One region of the Arthrobacter sp. E1SS-5 genome, then DNA from elsewhere that is predicted to be linked to it. Evidence: riboswitches for the same ligand, from Rfam matches in the RefSeq annotation. Region 1 holds a riboswitch; each other region holds the start of a gene.

Region 1 (3,116 bases):
GCCGTGCTCGGCGGCGAGGTAGGCAGCCACCAGTCCTGCGTCGTAGCCCTCGACGGAGAAGTTGACCACGCCGATGGTGTCCGTTTCCGGGTTGCTGTCCTTAAAGATCTGGTGGACCGTGACCCCGTTGATGTTTTGCAGGCCCTCCACGAGGAAGGAGCGGATGGCCGATTCGTGGGCGTGCCACCGGTCCTGGTCCAGCCCCGCGAGGACCTGTGTGGCGCGGGCCAGGGTGGCGGCTCCGAGGACGTTCGGTGAGCCCCCCTCGTGGCGTGCCGGCCCGCTGGCCCAGCTGACGCCGTCGAGCCTTGCTTCCTTCACCGCGCCGCCGCCGGCAAGGTGCGGGACGCCCGCGTCCAACCAGTCAGGGCGTCCCACCAGGACGCCGGCGCCGAACGGTGCGTACAGCTTGTGGCCGGAAAACGCGAGGTAGTCGATGCCGTCGGCGCTGATGTCCACCCGGCGGTGCGGTGCGAGTTGGGCAGCATCCACCACGATCCGTGCCCCGTGCTGGTGGGCCAGCGCGGCCAGGGCCCGGATGGGAAGGATCTCGCCGGTGACGTTTGAAGCGCCGGTGACTGCCAGCAGGCTGACCCCGCCCTGCTCCAGCTCCGCGCGGACGGCGTCAACGGTGCCAGCGACCGTCTCTGCCGCCACGATGCTCCGGTGCGGTACGCCCTGCCAGGGCAGCAGGTTGGCGTGGTGTTCGATGTCCAGGTAGAGCACATCGCCGGCGGGCCGGCCATCTCTGATGGGAAGACAACCTGCCAGCAGGTTGAGCGAATCCGTGGTGTTGCGCGTGAAGATGACCGAGTCGTCCGGGCGGCCCCCAACGAAATCGCGGACAATGCTGCGCGCGTTCTCGTAAACCGAGGTGCTGATCTGGGAGGCGTACCCTGCCCCGCGGTGGACGCTGGCGTAGTAGGGCAGGATCTCGTTCAGGTAGGCGGACACCACGGAGAGCGCCGGGGCGGATGCGCCATAGTCAAGGTTCGCGTAGCGCACGTGGCCGCCGGTAATGAGCGGCGCCTGGATTTCCGCGCCGGTGACCGCCGCGAGGGGCCGTCCGGCAACGGCGTGGCGTTCAGCAGCAACGGCCGATTCGGTGGTGGCGGGCTGGGGGGAGACGGTGGCAGTTGTCACAGAGACCTCACTTGAATACAGGACTCCGGCATAGTGGAATCCGCGCTTGCCGCATCCGCTCCGGACCGGCCTGGTCGTCACCCGGGGCACCCCACCGCGAATGGAGGGTTGCCGGCCAGCAAACCGGGGTTTAGCGCTGGCACTCGTGACCTGGATAAAAGCGTAGGACATGCGGCGGCCAAGGCTGAACCTGCAGCGATTGTTAAGCCCTTTGTTACGCGCTGCCGAATAAACGACGGCGGCCACCTCCTTTGGGAGGTGCCCGCCGTCGCTTTATTCGTTTTCCCGTAGAAAAGTCAACCGTTACAGCAAATCATCCAGGTAAGGGTTCAGGCGGTGCAGCACCTCTGAGTGCAGGATGGAGTTGGTGGCCAGGGCGTTCCCGCCAAAGGGGCCGTCCTCGCCTTCCAGGGACGTGAAACGGCCGCCGGCCTCCACCACGATCGGCACCAGGGCGGCCATGTCGTAGAGGTTCAGCTCCGGTTCACAGGCAATGTCCACGGAGCCCTCGGCCACCATGCAGTACGACCAAAAATCGCCATAGGCGCGTGTCCGCCACACGTCTTCGGTGAGGCCCAGGAACTCGTCGAGGTTTCCCCGTTCCTTCCAGCCGGTGAGGCTGGAGTAGGAGAGGGAGGCATCGGCGAGGCTGGAGACGTTGGAGACGCGGAGCCGTGTGGCAGCCGCCAGGGACCTGCCCATGTACGCGCCCATCCCCTTCGCCGCCCACCAGCGCTTGCCCAGGGCCGGGGCGCTGACCACGCCCACCGCCGGCTCTCCCTCGTCAACCAGGGCGATCAGGGTAGCCCAGACCGGAACGCCGCGGACAAAGTTCTTGGTCCCGTCGATGGGGTCGATGATCCAGCGCCGCGAACCGTGGCCAGTGCTGCCGAACTCTTCGCCCAGGACCGCGTCACGGGGGCGGGAACGCGAGAGCTGCCCGCGGATCGCTTCCTCGGCGGCCTTGTCCGCATCGGTGACCGGCGTCAGGTCCGGCTTGGTCTCAACGTGGAGGTCCAGGGCCTTGAAGCGGCTCATGGTCTGGTCATCCACGGAGTCGGCCAGGACATGTGCCAGGCGCAGGTCATCGTTGTAGCTCGAAGCGGGTTGGATCATGGTTCCAAACTACCGTCTGCCCACGCTTCTTCCGGGGAGAACGCGTCAGTTGACGCTGCCGAGCTCCTTGGTTTCCTGTGCTTCCATCCTCGGATCGGTGCCGAGCAGCCGCCGCAGCGACGCGAGCCGTGCGGGACCAGTGGGACCTGCGTGTCCGTCCGCCACCCAGTCGTCGAGGCCGCAGTCCACTGCAGTTGCCGTGTGCTTGCAGCCCCGTTCGCAGTTCTCGATGCCGGGGGAGAGGTCCGGGAACGAGCGCAGGATCCGGTCAGGGTCCACGTGGGCCAGGCCGAAGGATCTGATGCCCGGGGTATCGATGATCCAGCTGCCGGCCGGCGCGTCCGCCAGCCGCAGCGCCAGGGCCGACGACGACGTGTGCCGGCCCCGGCCGGTCACCGCGTTGACTCCGCCGGTGGCCCGCTCGGCCCCGGTCAGCGCGTTGACCATGGTGGACTTGCCCACGCCCGAGTGTCCGAGCATCACCGTGACCTGGCCGTCCAGGTGCGCGCGAAGCTCGGCAACGGCGGCGCTGTCCAGCCGGGCCGAAAGGCCGTCGTCGGAGCGCGCGTCGATGCCCGAGGCCTGGGCGTCAGCAGTCCGGCTGATGATCACCGGGAAGTCCAGGTGGGTGTAGTTGGACAATAGATCCGCGGGGTCCTTGACGTCGGCCTTGGTGACCAGCAGGATCGGTTCGATTCCGGCATCGTACGCGGCCACCAGGGCACGATCGATGAATCCGGTCCGCGGCTCCGGATTGGCCGCCGCCACCACAATCACCAGCTGGTCCGCGTTGGCCACCACGGCCCGTTCGATCGGGTCCGTGTCGTCCGCGCTGCGGCGCAGGAGCGTTTTGCGGT
Region 2 (3,116 bases), 2.2 Mb from region 1:
CGGGCGATGCCGGTGCGGGCCATGGCGTCTGCGTAGGCCGTGCGCATGTCCTCGAGGAACTCCTCCTGGCGTGCAGGTGAACCGGCGAACGCGCGGCCGCTGAGGGAACGCACCTTGTAGGTCTTCAGGCCGCGGCGCCACAGCAGGGGGACCTCGGTCTTCAGCAGCAGGTTGGCCAGGCGGTTGGCTTCAGTGCCGTGCGCCACGATGACCGATGCACGCGGCACCAGGGCCAGGAACTTCAGCAGGGGCTTGAGGCCGGCCTGGACCTGGTCCGGGGTGAACTTGCCGTTCGCTTCGCCGGGGACGTGCCACGGGTGGACGTTCCACGGCATCACGAACTCGGGGCGCAGGCCCAGCTTCCACTGGATCCCCAGCATCCGGGTGGCGGCGTCCTGGTCGCCGGCGGTGATGAAACCGGACGGGTCCGCCTCGCCGATGTTGGAGAACAGGCTGATGATGCGGCATTCCTCCACGTCGTGCATGGGGTCGACGTAGGGGACCACAGTTCCGGGCTTGGCCTCCTGCAGGGAATCGCACAGCTCGTTGACGGCAGCAACGCTGGGTTCGTAGCGGCGGCTCATGAGCTGTTCGTGGAAAGTTTCGGTGGCCAGGGCTGTCATGAAGTGCTGGTTCTCCTGCGGGGATTGGCGTTGCTGCCGCGGCCGGATGAGGGCGCGGGGAGGCGCGACGCATCAGCAGCGGTTGGTTGGGGTGGGCCGGACCTCGCCGGCCTGGTCCAGTTTAGCAAGCCCCCGGAAGCGAAACGCCGGCTGTCCCATTCCGGTGATGGAAGGAACAGCCGGCGCGGCGGCACGGCCGGCCGTTTACCAGAGGCGCCTGGTGGCGCGGCGGGCGCCCTCGCCCAGTGCTTCCAGCTTGGCAAAGGCGATCTGCGGGTGGACCCTGCCGCCCAGGCCGCAGTCAGTGGAGGCAATGACGTTTTCCCTGCCCACGACGTCGGCAAAGCGGACAATGCGGTCCGCCACCAGGTCCGGGTGCTCCACCACATTGGTGGCATGCGATACGACGCCCGGAATGATCACCTTGCCTTCCGGGAGTTTGGTGTCCTCCCAGACCCGCCATTCGTGTTCGTGGCGCACGTTGGCGGCCTCGAAGGAGTAGGCGCCGGCGTTGACCTGCAGCACGGACCCGATGATGTCCGCGAACGGGATGTCGGTGGTGTGCGGGCCGTGCCAGGAGCCCCAGCAGACGTGCAGCCGGATCTGTTCCTGCGGGAGGTCCCGGAGGGCCCAGTTGGTGGCCTCGACGCGCAGCTGGATGAACTTCAGGTAGTCCTCCAGGGAGGGCTCGGGGTTGATTTGGTCCCAGCTCTCGGCCAGGGACGGGTCATCGAGCTGCACGGTGAGGCCGGCGTCGATGATCGCCTTGTATTCCTCCCGCATGGCGTCGGCGCAGGCGTAGACCAGTTCCTCGTCCGTTTTGTAGTACTCGTTGGCCACCCGGGCGCAGGAGCCGGGGGAGAGCGAGGCCACGAAACCGTCGGAGAGGCCCGCGGCGGCGAGCCCGGTCTTCAGGTTCCTGATGTCCGACGCTACAAGGTCCTGGCCCGTGTAGGTCAGCGGCCCGGCGATCTTGGGCTGGGTGACCGACTTGCGGTGCGAGAGGATGCCCGAGGACGGGTCGTTATAGGCCTCGTTGAACTTTTGCCGGTCGCGGCGGTCCGGGAAGGAGGTCAGGACGATGTGGCCCGGCGAGGAGCGGTGCACCTGCGAGTCGGCCCAGCGGTCCACGTTGGTCGGTTCCAGGCCGCCGAGTCGGGAGAACGAGTAGTTCCACCAGGCACCGTAGTCCACGGAACTGGACATGGTGTGGCCGTACTCGCCGTCGTTGGCGATGTCGACGCCCAGGTCTTTTTGGCGCTGGACAATGTCCGCCACCGAGGCCTCAAGGAGATCAAGGAATTCCGGGGTGATGCCGTCGGCTTCCTTGGCCGCATTGGCTGCGATGAGTTCCGGGGTGCGGGGCAGGGAACCGGCGTGGGTGACGCGGATGTGGTCGGTGTTCAGGGACATGCTGGAATCTTCCTTTCCATCGGTCCTGGCAGTAGCACCTTCGACCAGCAGGGCTCCTGCTGGACCGTGGTTGCTGCGGCGTCATCGAGCCAGGTCTCTCGGCCGCTCCGGATGGTTCCCTCCCACCTAAATCGACACCGCTGCGCGCGGGCAAGTCCGGTCCGCTTTGTGTCGCGCCAGTAGGCCTGATCTCACCCCTGCTGTCCTCTTGGCATGCTTACAGGTTTCGTCCAGCGTATTGACAGATTCTGTCCAGCTTGGTTGGCTCTTTGTCACAGCCGAAATGGGGAACATGGCGGCTGCGCACCCACTGCACCCAAGAACCACCGCACTCAAAGAAGAGGTCATCCACCGTGAATAAATCCCTGGCAACCTTCAGGAACCTTGCCCTTTCCGGCGCCTTGGCGCTGGCCGTCGTGGCGGGACCGGCTCCGCTGGCGAACGCGGTGGGCGAAGGCCCCGGCTACGACGGCAACGGCCAGATCACCACGACAAAACTGGCCACCTATGACCAGATGGTTTCCTTCCTGAAGGACCAGGATGCCAAGCAGCCCGCCATGGAACTGGAAGTCATCGGCCAGACCGTGAAGGGCCGGGACATCCACCTGGTCAAGTACATCTCGGACCCGGCCAAGCCCACCATCCTCTACCTGACGCAGCAGCACGGCAACGAACAGCTCACCACCGAGGGGGCCATGGAGTTCATCAAGCACCTGGGTACCGGCAAATCGGCGGACATCCTCAAGGGCGTGAACATCCTGGTGCTGCCCATGCTCAACGCGGACGGCGCCATGGGGGACGTGAACTTCTCCCTGGACAACTACCTCGCCAAGGGGGACCGGCATCTCACCCGCTACAACGCCGAGGGTGTGGACCTGAACCGCGACCACGTGGCCAAGATCCAGCCGGAGACCCAGGCGCTGCACAACAACGTGATGCGCAAGTACCGGATCGACTACATGATTGACCTGCACCACCAGGGCACCCGCGCTGAGCGTGACGGCAAGCTGGTCTCCGGCTCCATCCTGTACCCCACCACCCCCAACGCAGATCCCGCCGTCGTCGAAAAGTCGAAGCAGC
Region 3 (3,116 bases), 1.3 Mb from region 1:
AGGTGGAGACTCCCACGAGGATGATGCTCAGCTGCAGCAGCTGCTTGCGGCCGAACTTGTCGCCGAAGTGGCCAAAGACGATGCCACCGATGGGGCGGGCCACGAAGCCGACGGCGTAGGTGAGGAAGGCGGCGATGATGCCGTCCAGTTCGGTCCCGGCGTTGGGGAAGAAGGCCTTCCCGAACACCAGGGTGGCGGCGGATGCGTAGAGGAAGAACTCGTACCACTCCACGACGGTGCCGGCCATGGAGGCCGTTACCACCTTTTTCAGGCCTGACGCCTTGACGTCGGTTTCCTCGGTGCGCCTTGCGGCGGAACGTTCCGTACTCATGCGAACTCCTTCGGCGTCGTCGTCGACACCACGGGGACAGTCGATGGCAGCCGCGTGTGATGTACACCACGAAAGCCGGCTTCGATGAGTATGGTCTGCCCGCCCATGCAACCTCAACGCCCATTAGTGCAGAAGGCATCTGCAGGAATGCACATTGTTGGGAGTGTGCTGGGTGATCCTAGACTAGGAAGCTGCTCCTCAGCTGTGCCCCCAGCTGGCCGATTTCGGTGAGGAATCCGTCGTGGCCGATGGGCGCCTGGATGAGGTGGACGTCCACGTCGCCGGGCAGCGCCTGCGCCAGCTCCCGCGACTGGCTTGGGAAGTAGAGCCGGTCGGAGTCGACGGCGGCCACGAAGAAGCGTGCAGTAGCACCGGCCAGGGTTTCGGCCAGGGTTCCCCGGCCGCGGCAGACGTCATGGCTCATTAGCGCTTCGGTCAGGGCGATGTAGCTGTTGGCGTCAAAGCGCTTCACGAGCTTGTTGCCCTGGTGGTCCAGGTAGCTTTCCACTTGGTATCGGCCGCGGGTTGCCAGCACTTCCCCCTGGAGGGGCGACTCGGATTCCTGGGCTGCCCGGCCGAAGCGGCCTTCCAGTTCGGCAGCGGACCGGTAGGTGATGTGGGCGATGCGCCGGGCAAGGGCCAGGCCCTCTTCAGGGCACGGACCGCCGTAGTAGTCGCCGCCGTTGAAGTTTGGATCCTGCCGGATGGCCAGGGTCTGGGCCTGGGCGAAGGCGATCTGTTCTGCAGTGCTCGCCGCACCCACGGAGATCACGGCGCAGCGCTGCACTCTGTCCGGGTAGGTCACTGCCCATTCCAGTGCGCGGGCGCCGCCCATGGAGCCGCCAAGGACGGCGAACCAGCTCTTGATTCCCAGCTGGTCTGCCAGCCGGGCCTCCGCCACGGTGCTGTCCCGCAGCGTGACCAGGGGGAAACGGGAACCCCAAGGCGCTCCGTCGGGGGCGGGTGAGGAGGGGCCTGTGGAGCCGTAGCAGCCGCCAACGATGTTGATGGACACCACGAAGAAACGGTCAGTGTCCACGGGGGCGCCGGGGCCGGCCAACTGCTCCCACCAGCCTTCTTCGTCGGTGTCTCCCCGGGTCACATGGGTGCTGCCGGTGAGCGCGTGCTCGATCAGGATGGCATTGCTGGCGTCCGCGTTGAGGCTGCCCCAGGTTTCATAGGCCAGCGTGACGTCCGGCAGGTATCCCCCGGCCTCGAGCTCCAGTCCCCCAATGGAGGCGTAGCGGACAATTCCGTGTTCGGGGATGGTGGTTGGGGCGACGGTAACCGTCATGGCAAGACCTCTTCTACGCGCTTGCCTGCCGTCGTCTGACCGGCAGGCCAGGTCCTCACCCGGGGCACCCCACCGCGGATGGAGGGTTGCCGGCCAGCAAGCCGGGGCTGTCACTGGCACTCATGACCTGGATCGAGTGTACGAAAAACCACCCGGTCCAAGCCAAGAGTGTGACTGGTTATGACTTCCCAACTTGCTGCCCGCCACGCTTTACCGCCCAAGTAGTGGCCCGGCGTCGTGCTTTACGCTTCTAGGCGCTTTTCGCAGCCCTAAAGCCTGCTTCCAGGTCGGCGAGGATGTCGTCGATGTGTTCCAGGCCCACGGAAAGCCTGACGAGTCCCGGGTGCACCCCGGCCACTGCCTGCTGCTCCGGCGAGAGCTGGCTGTGCGTGGTCGACGCCGGGTGGATGACCAGGGAGCGCACGTCGCCGATGTTGGCCACATGGGAGTGCAGTTCCAGGGCGTCGACGAAGCGTTTGCCCGCCTCCGCTCCGCCGGCCAGGTTGAAGGCGACAACGGCGCCCGTGCCCTTGGGCCCGTACTTGCGGCCACGCTCGTACCAGGGACTGGACGGCAGCCCCGCGTAGGCGACCGATTCGACGTCGTCCCTTGCCTCAAGCCAGCGCGCCACTTCCGTGGCGTTGGCCACGTGGCGTTCCACCCGCAGGCTCAATGTCTCCAGGCCTTGGGAAATCAGGAAGGCATTGAAGGGCGAGACCGCCGAGCCCAGGTCGCGCAGGAGCTGGACGCGCGCCTTGAGGATGTAGGAAAGGTTGGCCCCCAACGCGCAGCCGGCTCCCAGGTCGCGTGCGTAGACCAGTCCGTTGTAGGTGGGATCCGGGGTGTTGAAGCCTGGGAACCGTTCCGGGTCCTTGCTGAAATCGAATTTGCCGGAATCGACGATCACGCCGGCAATGGCTGTGCCGTGGCCGCCCAGATATTTGGTGGCTGAGTGGATCACGATGTCCGCTCCCCACTCCAGCGGGCGGATCAGGTACGGGGTGGAGAGGGTGTTGTCCACGATGAGGGGCACGCCGGCCTGGTGGGCGACCTCTGAGATGCCCTCGATGTCCAGGACGTCCTGGCGCGGGTTGGAGACCACTTCACCAAAGAAGAGCTTCGTGTTGGGCTGGACGGCGTTGCGCCACTGGTCCAGGTTGTCGGGGTCCTCCACGAACGTAACGGAGATGCCGAACTTCTTCAGGGTGTGGGCGAACAGGTTATAGGTACCGCCGTAGAGGCTGGGGCTGGCCACGATGTGGTCGCCGGCCTCCGCGATGTTCAGGACCGCGAACGTTTCGGCGGCCTGGCCGGAACTGAGCAGCAGCGCAGCAAGGCCGCCTTCAAGGCTGGCGATCCGCTGTTCCACGGCGTCCTGCGTGGGGTTGCCGATGCGGGTGTAGATGGGCGCCAGTTCGGACAGTGCGAAGCGGTTTGCTGCGCTCTCGGCCGTAGGGAACACGAAGGACGTGGTCTGGTAGATGGGCAGGG

What was found. Region 1 has a riboswitch for S-adenosylmethionine ahead of ACIGJD_RS12650 (aminotransferase class V-fold PLP-dependent enzyme). Riboswitches for the same ligand answer to the same signal wherever they lie in the genome.
Region 2: linked by a shared signal. The riboswitch ahead of ACIGJD_RS02570 (cobalamin-independent methionine synthase II family protein) and the one ahead of ACIGJD_RS12650 (aminotransferase class V-fold PLP-dependent enzyme) in region 1 are both predicted to bind S-adenosylmethionine.
Region 3: linked by a shared signal. The riboswitch ahead of metX (homoserine O-acetyltransferase MetX) and the one ahead of ACIGJD_RS12650 (aminotransferase class V-fold PLP-dependent enzyme) in region 1 are both predicted to bind S-adenosylmethionine.

The regions. Positions count from the first base shown of each region.
Region 1 is NZ_CP172703.1:2,721,927-2,725,042, reverse strand. It holds gene ACIGJD_RS12650 (aminotransferase class V-fold PLP-dependent enzyme) at 1-1,143, opposite strand, end outside; SAM riboswitch class IV at 1,181-1,294, opposite strand; gene hisN (histidinol-phosphatase) at 1,447-2,259, opposite strand; gene rsgA (ribosome small subunit-dependent GTPase A) at 2,305-3,116, opposite strand, start outside.
Region 2 is NZ_CP172703.1:514,588-517,703, forward strand. It holds gene ACIGJD_RS02565 (uracil-DNA glycosylase family protein) at 1-623, opposite strand, end outside; gene ACIGJD_RS02570 (cobalamin-independent methionine synthase II family protein) at 828-2,036, opposite strand; SAM riboswitch class I at 2,050-2,154, opposite strand; gene ACIGJD_RS02575 (M14 family zinc carboxypeptidase) at 2,390-3,116, shown strand, end outside.
Region 3 is NZ_CP172703.1:1,419,876-1,422,991, reverse strand. It holds gene ACIGJD_RS06545 (MFS transporter) at 1-331, opposite strand, end outside; gene metX (homoserine O-acetyltransferase MetX) at 510-1,625, opposite strand; SAM riboswitch class IV at 1,638-1,753, opposite strand; gene ACIGJD_RS06535 (bifunctional o-acetylhomoserine/o-acetylserine sulfhydrylase) at 1,876-3,116, opposite strand, start outside.